2 regions of the Streptomyces sp. NPDC023573 genome follow, and region 1 is predicted to be linked to the other one. Evidence: predicted binding sites of a transcription regulator. Region 1 holds the regulator's gene; the other holds the start of a gene.
The links. Region 1 encodes HrcA, which represses chaperone genes, less so after heat shock. Its sites were predicted from a motif close to TTNGCACTCNGNNNNNCNGAGTGCNAA; they were not measured.
Positions count from the first base shown of each region.

Region 2: groES (co-chaperone GroES) is a predicted target of HrcA. The motif match lies at 6,029-6,055, and genes of this name have one in related genera.

Region 1 covers NZ_JBVHKB010000001.1:826,730-835,407, forward strand. Annotated here, with positions in the region: gene ACZ32T_RS03790 (S41 family peptidase) at 1-1,865, opposite strand, end outside; gene ACZ32T_RS03795 (16S rRNA (uracil(1498)-N(3))-methyltransferase) at 2,047-2,793, opposite strand; gene ACZ32T_RS03800 (nitronate monooxygenase) at 2,790-3,863, opposite strand; gene dnaJ (molecular chaperone DnaJ) at 3,985-5,124, opposite strand; gene hrcA (heat-inducible transcriptional repressor HrcA) at 5,125-6,141, opposite strand; gene ACZ32T_RS03815 (MBL fold metallo-hydrolase) at 6,307-7,029, shown strand; gene ACZ32T_RS03820 (DUF3097 domain-containing protein) at 7,055-7,873, shown strand; gene ACZ32T_RS03825 (type 1 periplasmic-binding domain-containing protein) at 7,993-8,678, shown strand, end outside.
Region 2 covers NZ_JBVHKB010000002.1:345,161-353,838, reverse strand. Annotated here, with positions in the region: gene tsaB (tRNA (adenosine(37)-N6)-threonylcarbamoyltransferase complex dimerization subunit type 1 TsaB) at 1-188, shown strand, start outside; gene rimI (ribosomal protein S18-alanine N-acetyltransferase) at 185-676, shown strand; gene tsaD (tRNA (adenosine(37)-N6)-threonylcarbamoyltransferase complex transferase subunit TsaD) at 676-1,800, shown strand; gene ACZ32T_RS08055 (hypothetical protein) at 1,797-2,066, shown strand; gene ACZ32T_RS08050 (VOC family protein) at 2,165-2,626, shown strand; gene ACZ32T_RS08045 (DUF1876 domain-containing protein) at 2,705-2,977, shown strand; gene ACZ32T_RS08040 (hypothetical protein) at 3,045-3,683, shown strand; gene ACZ32T_RS08035 (THUMP-like domain-containing protein) at 3,670-4,893, opposite strand; gene ACZ32T_RS08030 (polysaccharide deacetylase family protein) at 4,984-5,937, shown strand; gene groES (co-chaperone GroES) at 6,211-6,519, shown strand; gene groL (chaperonin GroEL) at 6,618-8,243, shown strand; gene ACZ32T_RS08015 (SDR family NAD(P)-dependent oxidoreductase) at 8,320-8,678, opposite strand, start outside.

The DNA.
Region 1 (8,678 bases):
TCGCAGCGCAGCTTCTCCAGGTCGTACCGCTCCAGGGTGGGTCCGGGGCTGGGTGCGCCGGGCGTGGCGGCGCCGGCACCGAGCACTCCGTTCACCGGGTGGCGCAGCCACAGCAGCCCGTCCCTGGCGGCCCGGAGCGAGGAGTAGCCGGCGGCCTCGACGGGGAACGGCACGATCCGGTCGGCGAGACCGTCGAGGTCGACGCGGGTGATGGGGAGCGCGGTGGGGTTGTCCTCGCCGTCACCGCCCTTCTCCTTCTCGGCCGGGCGGCCGTGGAGCTGCGGCCCGAACGGGGAGGGCGTGGTGGCGGCGAGTGTCAGCAGGTGCGGCCGGCAGGATCCGCCGAACGCCATGTCGAAGACGTGCGCGTCGTAGATCGGGTCGAAGACGCGCTCGGAGAGGAAGGCCAGGTGCTTCCCGTCGGTGGTGAAGGCGGGGGCGTAGTCCCGGAACCGCAACGGGGTGGCCTCGGTGACCGACAGGTCCGCGAGGTGGGCCAGTCTGAGCTGGCTGAGCGGCTCGGGGCCGGGGTGCGACCAGGCGAGCCAGGCGGAGTCGGGCGAGAAGACGAGTCCGGACGCGTCCCCGTCCTCGCTGCGGTCCACCTCGTGCACCTCGCCGCTCTCCCGTTCGACGATCAGCACCCGTCCGTCGTGGGCGGCGACGGCGAAGCGGCTGCCGTCGGGGGCGGGGGCCAGATCCAGGACCCGGCCGATCCGGCCGGCCGCGAGGCGGCGCGGCGCGGTGCCGGGAGCGGTGCCGGTGGCCGGCGCACACTCCAGCGCGTCATCGCCTTCGGCGTCGGTGACCCAGACGACGTGCTGGCCGCCGTCGGCCTGGAAGGTGTGCGGGAGCCTGGCCCGCACACCGGGTTCGGCGGCGAGCGCGCGGGCCGGACCCTCCCGGTGCGTGACCCAGTGGACGGCGCCGCGGGACCCGACCGCGCTGCCTCGGCCGGTGCGGTCCGGGGACGCGCTGTACGGATGGCTGCCGGCGTCCACCGGATGCGGTTGCAGGTCGGCGCGCTGTCCGCCGAGCCGGATGTCGAGACGGCGGGGGCCGTCGCTCTCCAGACCGTCCAGGAGCCAGAGTTCACCGGCGCGGGCGTAGCTGATCCGGGTGCCGTCGGTGGTGGCGTGCCGGGCGTAGAAGCCGTCGACGCCGCTGTGGCGGCGCAGGTCCGTGCCGTCGGGCAGGGACGAGTACAGCGCGCCGACGCCCTCGTGGTCGCTGAGGAAGGCGATGCGCTCACCGACCCACATCGGGCATTCGAGGTTGCCGTCGAGGCCCGCGTGGACGCGGGTGAACTCCTCGGGGGCGCCGTCCGTGGGCCGGTCGGCCGCGGCGATCCAGAGCTTGCCGGCCGTCCCGCCCCGGTAGCGCTTCCAGGCGGCGGCCTCGCGTCCCATCGTGGCCGAGAGCAGCAGGGGCCGCCCGCCGGGTCCGTACGCGAGCGAGCCGACCGGTCCGTACGGCAGGGTGCGGGCGGGGCCGCCGTCGACCGGGACGGCGCGGGCCCAGCTGCGCCGCAGGGACACCTGGCCCTGGGTGCTGATCGCCAGCACATCGCCGTCGGGCGTCCAGCCGCGTACGGACGTGCGCGCGTCGCCCCAGTGGGTCAGCCGCCTGGAGGGGCCGCCGTCGGCCGGCGCGATATGCACCTCGGGGGCCCCGTCCCGGGTGGACGTCCAGGCGACGAGAGTGCCGTCGGGAGAGATCCGCGGCTGGCTGACCGGGCGGTTGTCGGCGCTCACACGCCAGGCACGGCCGCCGTCGAGCGGCGCGAGCCAGACGTCGTCCTCGGCCGTGAAGGCGATCAAGTCGCCCTGGACATGGGGATACCGGAGGTAGGAAGGCTGCGTCACACGGATCACCCTAGGCTGCGGCACCGCTCCGGGTACCGGAGTTGGCCGGAGTCCGCCGTAGGGCCGGTGGCCCGCGCACTCACATTCCGCGGAGGTTCTCGGTGACCACGGCGGTCCCCCTCCCTCCCCCTCACCACGCGGTGCTGTGCGGGTGAGATCCGGCCCGCCCCGTGGCCCTCGGCTACGACCAGCGCCCGGTGCGTCCCATCAGGAGGGCCGCCGCGGCGGTCCCCGCGGTCGAGGTGCGCAGGACGCTCGGGCCGAGCCGGTAGGCGGGCGCCCCCGCCTCGGCGAAGGCCGCCAGCTCCTGGGGCGACACCCCGCCCTCAGGGCCCACGACCAGCACGATCGTGCCGCCGGCGGGGAGCTCGGCGGTGGCCAGCGGCTCGCTGCCGCTGTCCCGGTCCTCGTGCAGCACGCCCGCGAAGTCCGCCCCCGCCAGCAGGGCGGCGACCTGCTTGGTCGTCATGGCCTCCGCGACCTCGGGGAAACGCACCCGGCGCGACTGCTTCCCCGCCTCGCGCGCGGTCGTGCGCCACTTGGCGAGGGACTTGAGACCACGGTCGCCCTTCCACTGCGTGATGCAGCGCGCGGCCTGCCAGGGCACGATCGCGTCGACGCCCGTCTCGGTCATCGTCTCCACGGCGAGCTCGCCGCGGTCACCCTTGGGCAGCGCCTGGACGACGGTGATGCGGGGCGCGGGCCCGTCCTCCTCGTGGACGCTCGTGAGGCCGGCCACCACGAGCCGGTCCTTGCCCTCGGCCGCCCGTACGACGCCTTCCGCCCAGCGGCCCCGCCCGTCGGTCAGGACGACGTCCTCCCCGGGGTTCAGCCGCTTCACGGACACGGCGTGCCGTCCCTCGGGGCCGTCCAGGACGAACTCCGGCCCGGCGGGCAGCTGATCGACGACGAAGACTGGTGCCGTCACCGGGCACTCCTCACACTCACTGCCGCACGCGCGGCTTCCGTTTCGGCGGCGAGCAGGCCCACGAGCTCCCCGGCGGGCAGCTCGCGTGCCATCCGGTGTCCCTGGCCCGCCCACAGGGCCATGCCCTGGGCGTCCCCGGTCTTCGCCGCGGCCTTGCGCAGTCCGCCGGTCAGCTGGTGCACCTGCGGGTAGGCGGCGGGGGCGTACGGCCCGTGTTCCCGCACGAACCGGTTGACCAGTCCACGCGCGGGGCGGCCGGAGAAGGCCCGGGTCAGGGCCGTGGTCACGAACAGCGGGTTGGTCAGGGCCTGCTTGTGCAGCGGGTGGGCTCCGGACTCCGGGCACGGCAGGAACGCCGTGCCGAGCTGGGCGGCGTCGGCTCCGGCCGCCAGGACGGCCGTGATCTGGGAACCGCGCATCAGCCCGCCGGCCGCGACGACCGGCAGCGGCACGGACTCGCGGACCTCGGTGACCAGGGCGAGGAGCCCGGTGCCGGAGAGACCGCCCTGCGGGTCGTCCCGGTGCGTGGACTGGTGGCCGCCCGCCTCGGTGCCCTGCACACAGACCGCGCCCGCGCCCGCCCACCTGGCGTTGCGCGCCTCCTGGGCCGAGGTGACCGTGACGACGGTGAACGTGCCGGCGGCGGCGAACGCGTCGAGGACCTCGCGTGTGGGGCAGCCGAAGGTGAAGGACACCACCGGGACCGGATCCTCCAGCAGGATCGCGATCTTGGCCTCGTAACCGTCGTCGCCGCTGGAGTCCGGGTCGCCGAGCGGGGTCTCGTACCAGGAGGCCTCACCGGCGAGCTGCTCGCGGTAGACCTCGACGGCGCTGGGGTCGGCGACCAGCGGCTGGGGCATGAAGAGGTTGACGCCGAAGGGCCTGCCGGTCATCCGCCTGAGCTGCTCGACCTCGTTGTACATCCCGTCCGCCGTCTTGTAGCCGGCGGCGAGGAAACCGAGCCCTCCGGCCTCGGAGACGGCGGCGGCCAGCTCCGGGCGGGAGACGCCTCCCGCCATCGGGGCCTGCACGATCGGGTACCGGCAGAGATCGGTCAGCGCCAAGGACATGCCCGCATCGTGCCACGTCCCGCGGACCGTGCCGAATCAGCCCCTTTCGCACGGCGGAGGACCACCGCACGCACCGCACCGCCCGCCGGTACGGGACCGGCGGGCGGTGCGGTGACAGGGTTCAGCGGCCGTTGAAGGCGTCCTTCAGACGGGAGAAGAGCCCCTGCTGCCCGGGCTGGAACTGACCGGTGGGCCGCTCCTCGCCACGCAGCTTGGACAGCTCCCGCAGGAGGCGCTCCTGCTCGGGGTCCATCTTCGTCGGGGTCAGGACCTCGACGTGCACGATCAGGTCGCCGCGCCCGCCGCCACGCAGGTGCGTGATGCCGCGCCCGTGCAGCGGGACCGACTGGCCGGACTGGGTGCCCGGCCTGATGTCGATCTCCTCCAGCCCGTCGAGCGTCTCCAGCGGCACCTGGGTGCCGAGCGCCGCGGCCGTCATCGGGATGGTGACCGTGCAGTGCAGGTCGTCGCCGCGCCGCTGGAACACGGCGTGCGAGACCTCGTGGATCTCGACGTACAGGTCGCCGGCGGGGCCGCCGCCGGGGCCGACCTCGCCCTCGCCCGCGAGCTGGATCCGGGTGCCGTTGTCGACACCGGCGGGGATCTTCACGGTGAGGGTGCGCCGCGAGCGGATGCGGCCGTCACCGGCGCACTCGGGGCAGGGGGTCGGCACGACCGTGCCGAAGCCCTGGCACTGCGGGCAGGGCCGCGAGGTCATGACCTGGCCGAGGAAGGACCTCGTGACCTGGGAGACCTCGCCACGGCCGCGGCACATGTCACAGGTCTGCGCGGAGGTGCCGGGTGCGGCGCCCTCGCCACTGCAGGTCGTACAGACGACCGCCGTGTCGACCTGGATGTCCTTGGTCGTGCCGAAGGCCGCCTCGTTGAGGTCGATCTCCAGGCGGATCATGGCGTCCTGGCCGCGACGGGTCCGCGAACGGGGCCCGCGCTGTGCGGCGTTGCCGAAGAACGCGTCCATGATGTCGCTGAAGTTGCCGAAGCCGCCGGCTCCGAACCCTCCAGCGCCACCGCCGCCGCCCGACTGGGACAGCGGGTCGCCACCGAGGTCGTAGACCTGCTTCTTCTGCGGGTCCGACAGAACCTCGTAAGCGGCGTTGATCTCCTTGAACCGCTCCTGGGTCTTCGGATCCGGGTTGACATCCGGGTGCAGCTCGCGGGCGAGCCGACGGAATGCCTTCTTGATCTCGTCCTGAGATGCGTCGCGGCGCACGCCTAGTACGGCGTAGTAGTCCGTGGCCACTTACGAATCCGCCAGGATCTGTCCGACGTAACGTGCCACTGCGCGTACCGCTCCCATCGTTCCGGGGTAGTCCATGCGGGTCGGTCCGACCACGCCGAGTTTGGCGACTGCCTCGTCGCCCGAACCGTAGCCGACCGCGACGACGGACGTGGAGTTGAGGCCCTCGTGGGCGTTCTCGTGCCCGATCCGTACGGTCATGCCTGAGTCCGTTGCCTCACCGAGCAGCTTCAGCAGCACGACCTGCTCCTCCAATGCCTCCAGCACCGGCCGGATCATCACAGGGAAGTCGTGCCCGAAACGGGTGAGATTGGAGGTGCCGCCGATGATCAGCCGCTCCTCCGTTTCTTCGACCAGAGTCTCGAGGAGGACGGAGAGGACCGTCGATACGGTTCCCCGGTCCTCGGTCTCGAAGGACTCCGGCAGGTCCTGCACCAGCCGCGGGACGTCCGCGAAGCGTCGTCCGACGACCCGGCTGTTGAGCCGGGCCCGCAGATCCGCCAGCGAGGTGTCACCGAACGGCGCGGGACAGTCGATCATACGCTGTTCGACCCGGCCCGTGTCCGTGATCAGGACGAGCATCAGGCGGGCCGGAGCCAGCGACAGCAGCTCCACGTGCCGGACCGTCGACCGGGTCAGCGAGGGGTACTGCACGACGGCGACCTGCCTGGTCAGCTGCGCGAGCAGCCGGACCGTGCGGCCCACGACGTCGTCGAGGTCGACCGCGCCGTCGAGGAAATTCTGAATGGCCCTGCGCTCCGGCGACGACAGGGGCTTGACGCCCGCGAGCTTGTCGACAAAGAGACGGTAGCCCTTGTCCGTCGGAATGCGCCCCGCACTCGTGTGAGGCTGGGCGATGAAGCCCTCGTCCTCCAGCACCGCCATGTCGTTGCGGACAGTCGCCGGGGAGACCCCGAGGCTGTGCCGCTCCGTGAGCGCCTTGGAGCCGACGGGCTCCTCGGTGCCGACATAGTCCTGAACGATGGCGCGCAGCACTTCGAGTCTGCGTTCGCTGAGCACCGCGCACACCTCCAGCTGTGGTTCTTCGGCGTCTGCCTGGCACTCTGTGCGTTCGAGTGCCAGCAATCCCCCCGGTCAGTGTACGGGGGCGGGGTGGGCCCGGGGCAAGGGCGACCGGCCACGCCGTCGTGGGACCGCGCAGGTCGTTGCCGATAGCGTCGTCGTATGGACGTCTCTTGGGAAGAGTTCGGCTGGGAGCGGTTGGGCAACGCTACGGGGCGGCGGCGCCTCCCCGTCTGGGACGCGACCGCCGCGCTGGTGGCGGGGCCGGACGGTGCGCTGCTCTACGACACCGGCGCGACGCTCCGCGAGGGGGCCGGACTGCGCACCCAGGCCGAGGGCCTGCTGGGCCGCAGGGTGACGCATATCGCACTGAGCCATCCGCACTTCGACCATGTGCTGGGCACCGCCGCCTTCTCCGGGGCGGAGGTCTACGGGGCGGTCGGCACGGCGGAGCTGCTGGGGCGGGGTGCCGAGGAGCTGCGCGCCGACGCGCTGCGGCACGGGATGAGCGAGGCGGACGCCACGGCGGCCACGGACGCCCTGGTGGCCCCGCGGCACCAGGTGAGCGGCGAGTGGACGCTCGATCTCGGCGGCGGCTTCCAGGTGCTGCTGGCCAATGTGGGGCCCGGTCACAGCGGCCACGACCTCGTGGTGCTGGTACCGGGCTCGCCCGTCGTGGTGCTTTGCGGCGATCTGGTCGAGGAGTCCGGCGAACCGCAGGCGGGCCGGGACGCGGTCCCCTCCCACTGGCCGGCCGCGCTGGACCGGCTGCTGGAGCTGGGTGGCGAGGACGCGCTGTACGTGCCGGGGCACGGGGCGGTGGTGGACGCGGCGTTCGTCCGGGCGCAGCGTGAGCACCTGGCGGTCCGGTTCGGCGTGTCGTGAACGCTGCCCCGATTATCGTGCTGCCATGCGCAGCTACCAGCCGGATCTGACCCCGCCGTGGAAGAAGTCCGCCCCCGCCCCCGAGGTCCCCGCCGAGCCCGGTCTGGTGGTCGAGGAGGCCGTCACCGGCTTCTGCGGGGCGGTGATCCGGTGTGAGAAGACGGCCCAGGGGCCGACGGTCACCCTGGAGGACCGCTTCGGCAAGCACCGGGTCTTCCCGATGGAGCCGCGCGGCTTCCTGCTGGAGGGCCGGGGTGTCACCCTGGTGCGCCCGTCGGCCGCCGGTCCCGCCCGGCCCGCGCGTACGGCCTCCGGTTCGGTGGCGGTGCCCGGGGCGCGGGCGAGGGTCGCCCGGGCGGGCCGGATCTATGTGGAGGGGCGGCACGACGCCGAGCTCGTCGAGCGGGTGTGGGGCGACGACCTGCGCATCGAGGGCGTGGTCGTGGAGTACCTGGAGGGCGTCGACGACCTCCCGGCGATCGTGCGCGAGTTCGCGCCCGGTCCGGACGCCCGGCTCGGTGTCCTGGTCGACCATCTGGTGCCCGGTTCCAAGGAGTCCCGGATCGCCGCCCAGGTCACCGACGCGGACGTGCTGGTGGTGGGGCACCCGTACATCGACGTCTGGGAGGCCGTGAAGCCGTCGTCCGTGGGCATCCCCGGGTGGCCGGCGGTTCCGCGCGGTCAGGACTGGAAGACGGGCGTGTGCCGTGCGCTGGGCTGGCCGGAGAACACCGGTGCGGCCTGGCAGCACATCCTTTCCAGGGTCGGCTCGTACAAGGACCTGGAACCGCAGCTTCTGGGCCGCGTCGAGGAATTGATCGACTTCGTCACCCTTCCTTCCTGATGTCCCGGGAGCGTTGAAGAGGATCAGGTATCGATCCCCGCGAACACCTGCGCCGCACACGCACCATCCGTTATTGAGAGGTGACGGCAAGGCCCGGCACAGGGGAAGGCACGGGGCGGATGACGCGTGAAGTGTGGCGGGACAGCGCGGACAACGAGGCGGCCTCCGCCGTTTTCCACCTCATGCAGGAGCTGATCGACCAGTACCGGGTCAACCGGCCCGTGATGCCCCTGGTCGTGGCACAGGCGGAGGACGCCGCCGCCGGTACGGAGATCGACGACAGGGTCGAGCGCATCGTCCATCAGGTCCACCGGGCGAACCAGCTGCGCCGGGTCCCGGTGAAGCTGCTCGACGGCCACGGCACCACCCCGTACGAGGCGGCCCTCTCCATGGTCCGCACCCTCACCGAGCGGCCCTGGGAGACCCGGGGCACCTCGCAGTACAAGCCCTTCACGTTTCCCCGCTCCCGGCTGCTCGCCGCCATCGAGCAGGCCACGGCGACGGTCGTCGCACAGCAGGACGTCAGATCCCCCCGAGAGCGCGACGAACGGATCCTGGAACAGCTGGGCAGCCTGCGGTGGCGGGCGAGCCGGTCGGGCGGCTCCAACTGGTGGGACTCGCTGCGCGCCTCGATCCGTCCGGAGACCTTCGTCGGGGCCGTCTTCATCGCGGTGCTCAGCGTGCTGCTGGGGGAGATCGGCTGGGTGCTGACGGCGCTGGTCGCCGCCTCGGCCCTGCTCGGCCTGGCGGTCGTACGCCTGGTGACCACGTCGGCGCCGCCGCTGCTGTGGCTGCGCCGGGCCAG
Region 2 (8,678 bases), on a different contig from region 1:
GCGCGCTGCTCTACCCCGACGCGTTCCCCGACGCCCGCGGCCCGGAACACGTCTCCGCCGCCGCGCTCGCCGCCCTGGCCGCCGAGCGGCTGGCCTCCGGCGCCGCGCTGCTGCCGCCGCAGCCGCTCTATCTGCGCAGGCCCGACGCCCAGGTGCCGAAGAACTACAAGGTGGTCACCCCCAAGTGACCACCGCGACCGCTGTGCTGCGCGAGATGCGCTGGTGGGACATCGAGCCGGTGCTTGAGCTGGAACACGAGCTGTTCCCCGACGACGCCTGGTCCGCCGGGATGTTCTGGTCCGAGCTGGCCCGCGCGCGCGGCCCCCGGGCCACCCACCGCTACGTCGTCGCCGAGGACCCCGTCGACGGCCGGATCGTCGGCTACGCGGGCCTCGCCTCGGCCGGCGACCTCGCCGACGTCCAGACGATCGCGGTCAGCCGCGGCCAGTGGGGCGGCGGCCTCGGCTCGGAACTCCTCACCGACCTGCTCCGGCACGCCACGGCCTTCGAGTGCACCGCCGTGCTCCTGGAGGTCCGTGTCGACAACACCCGCGCGCAGAAACTCTACGAACGCTTCGGCTTCGAACCCATCGGCTTCCGCCGTGGCTACTACCAGCCGGGGAACATCGACGCACTCGTCATGCGCCTGACCGTACAAGGAACAGAGACAGACTGATGGCTGACGAACCGCTCGTACTCGGTATCGAGACCTCCTGCGACGAGACCGGCGTCGGCATCGTGCGCGGCACGACGCTCCTCGCCGACGCCGTCGCCTCCAGCGTCGACACGCACGCCCGCTTCGGCGGTGTCGTCCCGGAGATCGCCTCCCGCGCCCACCTGGAATCGATGGTCCCCACCATCGAACGCGCCCTGAAGGACGCCGGGATCAGCGCCCGTGACCTCGACGGCATCGCCGTCACGGCAGGCCCCGGGCTCGCCGGGGCGCTACTCGTCGGCGTGTCGGCCGCCAAGGCGTACGCGTACGCGCTGAACAAGCCGCTCTACGGGGTGAACCACCTGGCCTCCCACATCTGCGTCGACCAGCTGGAACACGGCCCGCTGCCCGAGCCGACGATGGCGCTGCTGGTGAGCGGCGGGCACTCCTCGCTGCTGCTGGCCCCGGACATCACGAGCGACGTACGGCCGCTGGGCGCGACCATCGACGACGCGGCGGGCGAGGCGTTCGACAAGATCGCCCGGGTGCTCGACCTCGGCTTCCCCGGCGGCCCGGTCATCGACCGGCTGGCCAGGGAGGGCGACCCGAAGGCGATCGCGTTCCCCCGCGGACTGACCGGCTCGCGCGATCCCGCGTACGACTTCTCCTTCTCCGGGCTCAAGACGTCCGTGGCGCGCTGGATCGAGGCGAAGCGCGCGGCCGGCGAGGACGTGCCCGTACGGGATGTCGCGGCGTCCTTCCAGGAGGCCGTCGTGGACGTCCTCACCCGCAAGGCCGTCCGGGCGTGCAAGGACGAGGGCGTCGACCACCTGATGATCGGCGGCGGTGTGGCGGCCAACTCGCGGCTTCGGGCACTCGCCGAGGAGCGGTGCGAGAAGGCGGGCATCCGTCTGCGGGTCCCCAGGCCGGGGCTCTGCACGGACAACGGCGCCATGGTCGCCGCGCTGGGCGCGGAGATGGTCGCGCGCAACCGCCCGGTGTCGGACCTGGACCTCTCGGCGGACTCCTCGCTGCCGGTCACGGAGACCCATGTACCGGGTGTCCACGGACACGGACACGGACACAGCCACAGCCACAGCCACGACCATGTGCACGAGGTCAGCAAGGACAACCTCTACTCATGACCGTCGCCTTGATGTGGGAGGCCCGCGCCGCCGAGGGCCGCGGCGCGGAGCTGCTGGAGTGGGCCCGGACCCGGGCGGCCGGGCTGGCCCGGCCGCCGCTGCGCAGCGAGCTCCTGCGGGCCCCGCAGGACCGGGTCCTGGTGCTGACGTGGTGGGACGCGGGATACGGCGACGAACTGCCCGAACTGCCCGAGCCGGAGGCCGGGCTGATCAGCCGCCCGGTGCACCGGTGGCGGTTCGAATCCCTGGGTCCGGCGGCCGGCTGACGGCCGCCCGCACGGCGCGTGTTCCGATGAGTTCCCGGCGCGGAGCCGGTCTACCTTGCACAGCGAACGACGACGTTCCTCGTGCGAGGAGAGAGACCATGCAGAAGATCAGGCCCTGTCTGTGGTTCGACAACCAGGCCCAGGAAGCGGCGGAGTTCTACGTCTCGGTGTTCGGCGGGGACTCCCGCATCGAGGACGTCACCTACTGGAACGAGGGTTCCCCGCAGGCGGGCTCGGTGCTGACCGTCGGCTTCGTGCTCGCCGGCCAGGAGTACCTCGGCCTCAACGGCGGCCCCGAGTTCACCTTCAGCGAGGCCGTCTCGCTCAGCGTGGACTGTGCCGACCAGGACGAGGTCGACACCCTGTGGACGAAGCTCACCGAGGGCGGTGAGGAGAGCATGTGCGGGTGGCTGAAGGACAGGTACGGCCTGTCCTGGCAGATCGTCCCGCGCGCGCTGCCCGAGCTGCTCGCCGATCCCGACCGGGCCAAGGCGGACCGCGTGATGAAGGCGATGACGGGCATGCGGAAGCTGGACGTCCAGGCCCTGCGGGACGCCTGAGGAGCGCGGCGCCGCACGCCGTGCGCGGGCGGGGGATCGGGCGCACCCTGGAAGCAGGATCCCCGGGAGGTGACCGACATGATGGAGACCACGGTCGGCTGGCACATCGAGCTGGAATTCGAGGAGGACACCCACCGGACCCGTGCGGCCGCGATGGTGCGGCTGGGCGACGGGACCGAGGTGCGGGCCCACGGGTACGCCAGCCGCCACCCCTCCGACGCGGAGCAGCCGAGGGTCGGCGAGGAGATCGCCGGCGCCCGTGCCCTCAACGAACTGGCGATGAAGCTGCTCACCAAGGCGCACGACGAGATCGACGAGGCGTCCGGCCGCACGTCGTACCCGCTGACCTGACCCGGACCGGACCCAGTGCCTGTCCCGCCCTCCTCGGCCGGGGTGCGCGCTCGGTAACCTCTGGGCCATGCCCAGTCGTTCACCGCTTCCGCCGCCTCCTCCGCCCGTGGAGATACGTACGTGGCCCGACCGCGACGCCCTGCTGAGAGACCGGGCGGTCGTCCTCGGCGAACTGGTGACGATGTTCATCGGACCGGGGCGGCTCGGAATCCTGTGGATGTGGGCGGGGATCGCCGCGCTCGGCTGGTCCCTGGCGGGTGCGGCGTTCCTCATGTTCGAGGACGCCTACGACACCCTCGGCGTGATTCCGGGGGTCATCTGCCTCGCCGTCGGCGCCGCCGTGCTGGTCCCGGCCGTCGTCCTCATGGCCGTGAACGTGACCAGGGACCTGCGGGTCCACCGCCTGCTCACACAGTGGGGCGCGCTGGACCGCGACCCGGAGGGGGACAGGCTCCTGCGCCGGCCCCGGGCGAGCCTCGCCTGGCTGCTGATGTCGTTCACGCTCTGCGCGGCGGGGCTGTTCGGCTGTGTGGCCGTCCCGGCGACCGCCAGGGCCGGCGAGGAGACGTACGGCCTGGTGGCCTGGCTGATGGGGCTCGGGTTCCTCGCCTGGGTGACGGGACTGGCCGGCCTCGTGAAGGCGTTCGCCCACCGTCGCTGGGTGCTGCGGATGCCGGCTGAACCGCCGCTGGTCAGGGCCGGCTGACCGGCTGCCCGACCAGCATCGTCGGCGCCCCGGCCACCCGCGTCAGGAAGACGGTGGCCGCGTGCGGCCCGTGGAGCTTCATCTTCCGGCGCAGCTCCTCCGGTTCGACGGCCGAGCCGCGCTTCTTCACGGTCAGCACGCCCACCTGGCGCTCCCTGAGCAGGGCTTTCAGCTTCTTCATGTTGAAGGGCAGCTGATCGGTGATCTCGTACGCGGCCGTGGCGTCGGACTCGTACGGCAGGTCGCTCGTGACGTACGCGATCGTCTCGTCGATCAGCCTGCCCTCGCACCGTTCCACGATGTCGGCCACCAGATGGGCGCGGATGACGGCCCCGTCCGGCTCGTACAGATAGCGGCCGACGGGACCGACCGGCGGGGCGGGGAGCGGGCCGTGGGAGGCGAGGGTCGTGCGGGACGGGAGCAGCGTGGCCCGGAAGGTGCCGGGTGCGAAGCCCTCGCCGAACCAGAGCACGGCCTCCTTCACATCGCCGCCGTCCGAGATCCACTCGGCCTCGGCGGCCGGTTCGATCGCCTCGTGAGGGACGCCGGGGGCGATCTTCAGCGCGGCGCGGGGGGCCTTCAGCGCGGCCCCGGTCGCCCAGGAGAGCGGCGGTGAATAGGCCTCCGGGTCGAAGATCCTGCCGCGCCCGCCGCGCCTGGCGGGGTCGACGAAGACCGCGTCGTAGGGGGAGGTGTCGACGTCCGTGACATCGGCGCACCGCACCTCGACGAGGTCCTGGAGGCCGAGCGCCTCGGCGTTGGCACGGGCGACCTCGGCGGTGAGCGGGTCCCGGTCCACCGCCAGGACCGGGATGCCCGCCCTGGCCAGGGCGATCGCGTCCCCGCCGATGCCGCAGCAGAGGTCGGCCACGCTCCGTACGCCGAGCTCCGCGAACCGCCCGGCCCGGTAGCCGGCTACCGAGGTGCGGGTCGCCTGCTCCACGCCGTCGGGGGTGAAGAACATGCGGTACGCGTCGGCCGGCCCGAACTTCGCCACCGCGCGCTGACGCAGCCGCGCCTGCCCGAGCGCCGCCGACACGAGGGCGGCGGGGTGTGTGCGGCGCAGCCGTGTCGCCGTCGCCAGCTCCCGGGCGGGGTCGTGGTCGCGCAGCTCGTCCAGGAGGGCCGTGCCCTCGGGGGTGCGGAGGGCGGCGAAGGCGGCGAGCGGGCCGGCGGGGTCGGCCTGACCGGCGGGGGGAAGGGCGTTCACCCGTCCATTGTGAGCCAGCCGGGGGACCCGGCGGGTCCCCCGGAGGTGTCGGCGGAGGCGGCCGGTGGCCCGGTGGCAGGATGCGGCGCCATGCAGCTAGTACGACAAAACGACAAGAAGGTCCCCAAGCGGCACAGACCGGTCTGCGCGGTCCTGGTCGCCCTGCTGGTCGGTGCCGCCGCCTCCGGGTGCGGCGACGGGGCGGACGAAGGTGCGGCCGGGCGGCAGGAGCCGGTGGCCGGGCAGCCGGGAGCCGCCGCCGCGCAGGCGGGCCCCGCCGCGGCCGAGGCGAAGGCGAAGGCCGAGGCCGAGCGGCTGAAGCGGTCGGTCGCCGCCCGTACCGCCGTCGCGAGGAAGTGGGGCCTGGCCAAGGTCCCGCTCGTCGCGCCGGCGCCGCCGGCCGAGAAGCCGCGCATCACCACCCGTAAGGGCTTCGAGGTCGAGGGCGGGGAGGATCTGCCGCCGGTCTTCACCACCGTGCCGACCGAGGAGCGGGTCGTCTTCCTGACGATGGACGACGGCGCGGAGAAGGACCCCGAACTGCTGCGGATGATGTCGGAGCTGGACATCCCGTACAGCGCCTTCCTCAGCGACTACGAAGTCAGCGACGACTACGGCTACTTCAAGGACATGCAGGCCCGGGGTGTCACCCTCAGCAACCACACGCTCAACCACCGCTATCTCCCGGGGCTCTCCCGGGAGGAGCAGCACCGGGAGATCTGCGGCTCGCAGGACAAGATCGAGAAGCACCTGGGGAAGCGGCCCACCCTCTTCCGCCCGCCGTACGGCAACTACAACGGCGACACCCTGCGCGTCGCCAGGTCCTGCGGCATCAAGGCCGTGCCCCTGTGGGCCGCCGAGGCGTTCCCCGACCACATGGAGTGGCGCGAGTGGGACCAGGACCTGCACCCCGGCGACATCATCCTCACCCACTTCCGGGGCCGTGAGGACTGGAACGGCTCCATGGCCGACATGATCCGCAACGTCATGAAGACGGTCACCGACAAGGGATACGCCGTGGCCAAGCTGGAGGACTACGTCTGACGGGCGGTCGTCCGCCGTACGGAACCCTGTGAAGATCTCCCGCGTTGTCCGGGCGTACGCCGGTCCGACGGCGCCACGCGAGGGTGGTGAATTGGCACTCCGCTTGACCGAGTGCTAATCGCGGCCATAGTGTCAGTGCTGGCACTCCCCGATGGAGAGTGCCAGCACAACCGCGCGACAGGGCAGGTCCGGCACCCGCGACGACGGATCGGTCTGGTCGCCACCCCACAGACTGTTAAACCCCGTGAGATCTCCGAAGGGGGAGACCGGATCGTGTCGACCACCAGCTCCAAGGTTGCGATCAAGCCGCTCGAGGACCGCATTGTGGTCCAGCCGCTCGACGCCGAGCAGACCACGGCTTCCGGCCTGGTTATTCCCGACACCGCCAAGGAGAAGCCCCAGGAGGGCGTCGTCCTGGCCGTGGGCCCGGGCCGCTTCGAGAACGGCGAGCGCCTTCCGCTCGACGTCAAGACCGGCGATGTCGTTCTGTACAGCAAGTACGGCGGCACCGAGGTGAAGTACAACGGCGAGGAGTACCTCGTCCTCTCGGCGCGCGACGTTCTCGCGATCGTCGAGAAGTAATTCACCTAACGTTTGCTTCTGTTCTGCGCCCCTGGCCCCCTGCGAGAAACTAGCCGGGCGGCGAGGGGCGCAGTTCGTTTGAGAGGACAGCTCAGCCCATGGCGAAGATTCTGAAGTTCGACGAGGACGCCCGTCGCGCCCTTGAGCGCGGCGTCAACAAGCTTGCCGACACGGTGAAGGTGACGATCGGTCCGAAGGGCCGCAACGTCGTCATCGACAAGAAGTTCGGCGCCCCCACCATCACCAACGACGGTGTCACCATCGCGCGCGAGGTCGAGCTCGACGACCCGTACGAGAACCTCGGTGCCCAGCTGGTGAAGGAGGTGGCGACCAAGACCAACGACGTAGCGGGTGACGGCACCACCACCGCCACCGTGCTCGCCCAGGCCCTCGTCCGCGAAGGCCTCCGCAACGTCGCCGCGGGCGCGTCCCCGGCCGCCCTGAAGAAGGGCATCGACGCCGCCGTGAAGGCCGTGTCCGAGGACCTCCTCGCGACCGCCCGCCCGATCGACGACAAGGCCGACATCGCCGCCGTGGCCGCGCTCTCCGCGCAGGACCCGCAGGTCGGCGAGCTCATCGCGGACGCGATGGACAAGGTCGGCAAGGACGGTGTCATCACCGTCGAGGAGTCCAACACCTTCGGTCTGGACCTCGAGTTCACCGAGGGCATGGCCTTCGACAAGGGCTACCTGTCCCCGTACATGGTGACCGACCAGGAGCGTATGGAGGCCGTCCTCGACGACCCGTACATCCTGATCCACCAGGGCAAGATCGGCTCCATCCAGGAGCTGCTCCCGCTGCTGGAGAAGGTCATCCAGGCCGGCGCCTCCAAGCCGCTCCTGATCATCGCCGAGGACGTCGAGGGCGAGGCGCTCTCCACCCTCGTCGTCAACAAGATCCGTGGCACCTTCAACGCCGTCGCGGTGAAGGCCCCGGGCTTCGGTGACCGCCGCAAGGCCATGCTCGGCGACATCGCCACCCTCACCGGTGCGACCGTCATCGCCGAGGAGGTCGGCCTCAAGCTCGACCAGGCCGGTCTGGACGTGCTGGGCACCGCCCGCCGCGTCACCGTCTCCAAGGACGACACGACCATCGTCGACGGCGGGGGCAACTCCGACGACGTCAAGGGCCGCGTCAACCAGATCAAGGCCGAGATCGAGTCCACGGACTCCGACTGGGACCGCGAGAAGCTCCAGGAGCGCCTCGCGAAGCTGGCCGGCGGCGTGTGCGTGATCCGCGTCGGTGCGGCCACCGAGGTGGAGCTCAAGGAGAAGAAGCACCGCCTGGAGGACGCCATCTCCGCGACCCGCGCCGCGGTCGAGGAGGGCATCGTCTCCGGTGGTGGCTCCGCTCTGGTCCACGCCGTCAAGGTCCTCGAGGGCAACCTCGGCAAGACCGGCGACGAGGCCACGGGTGTCGCGGTCGTGCGCCGCGCCGCCGTCGAGCCGCTCCGCTGGATCGCGGAGAACGCGGGCCTCGAGGGCTACGTCATCACCTCGAAGGTCTCCGAGCTCGACAAGGGTCAGGGCTTCAACGCCGCGACCGGCGAGTACGGCGACCTGGTGAAGGCCGGCGTCATCGACCCGGTCAAGGTCACCCGCTCCGCCCTGGAGAACGCCGCGTCCATCGCGTCGCTGCTGCTCACGACCGAGACCCTGGTCGTCGAGAAGCCGGCCGAGGAAGAGGCCGACGCCGGTCACGGCGGCCACGGCCACAGCCACTAGTACGGCTCCGCGGGACAGCGAGGCCCGGTACCCCCGTCGCGGGGGCACCGGGCCTCGGTGCGTTCTCCGTGCTCGCCTACTGAGGTCCGTAACTCCGGCCCGCGCGGGAGGTGACCCCGCCGAGGAGACTGCGGGGCGTCAGCTTCACCAGACCCATCAGCGCCTTGTAGCGCGGGTCCGGGACCGACACCGACCTGCCCCGGGCCAGGTCCTCCAGGGCCGCGGCCACCAGCTTGTCCGCGTCGAGCCACATCCAGTCCGGGATGTTGCCCGTCCCCATCCCGGCACGCTCGTGGAACTCGGTCCGTACGAAGCCCGGGCACAGCGCCATCAGCCGCACCCCCGAACCCGCGAGGTCCTTCGCCGCGCCCTGGGTGAACTGGACGACCCAGGCTTTCGACGCCCCGTACGTCCCGCGCGGCAGGAACGCCGCGA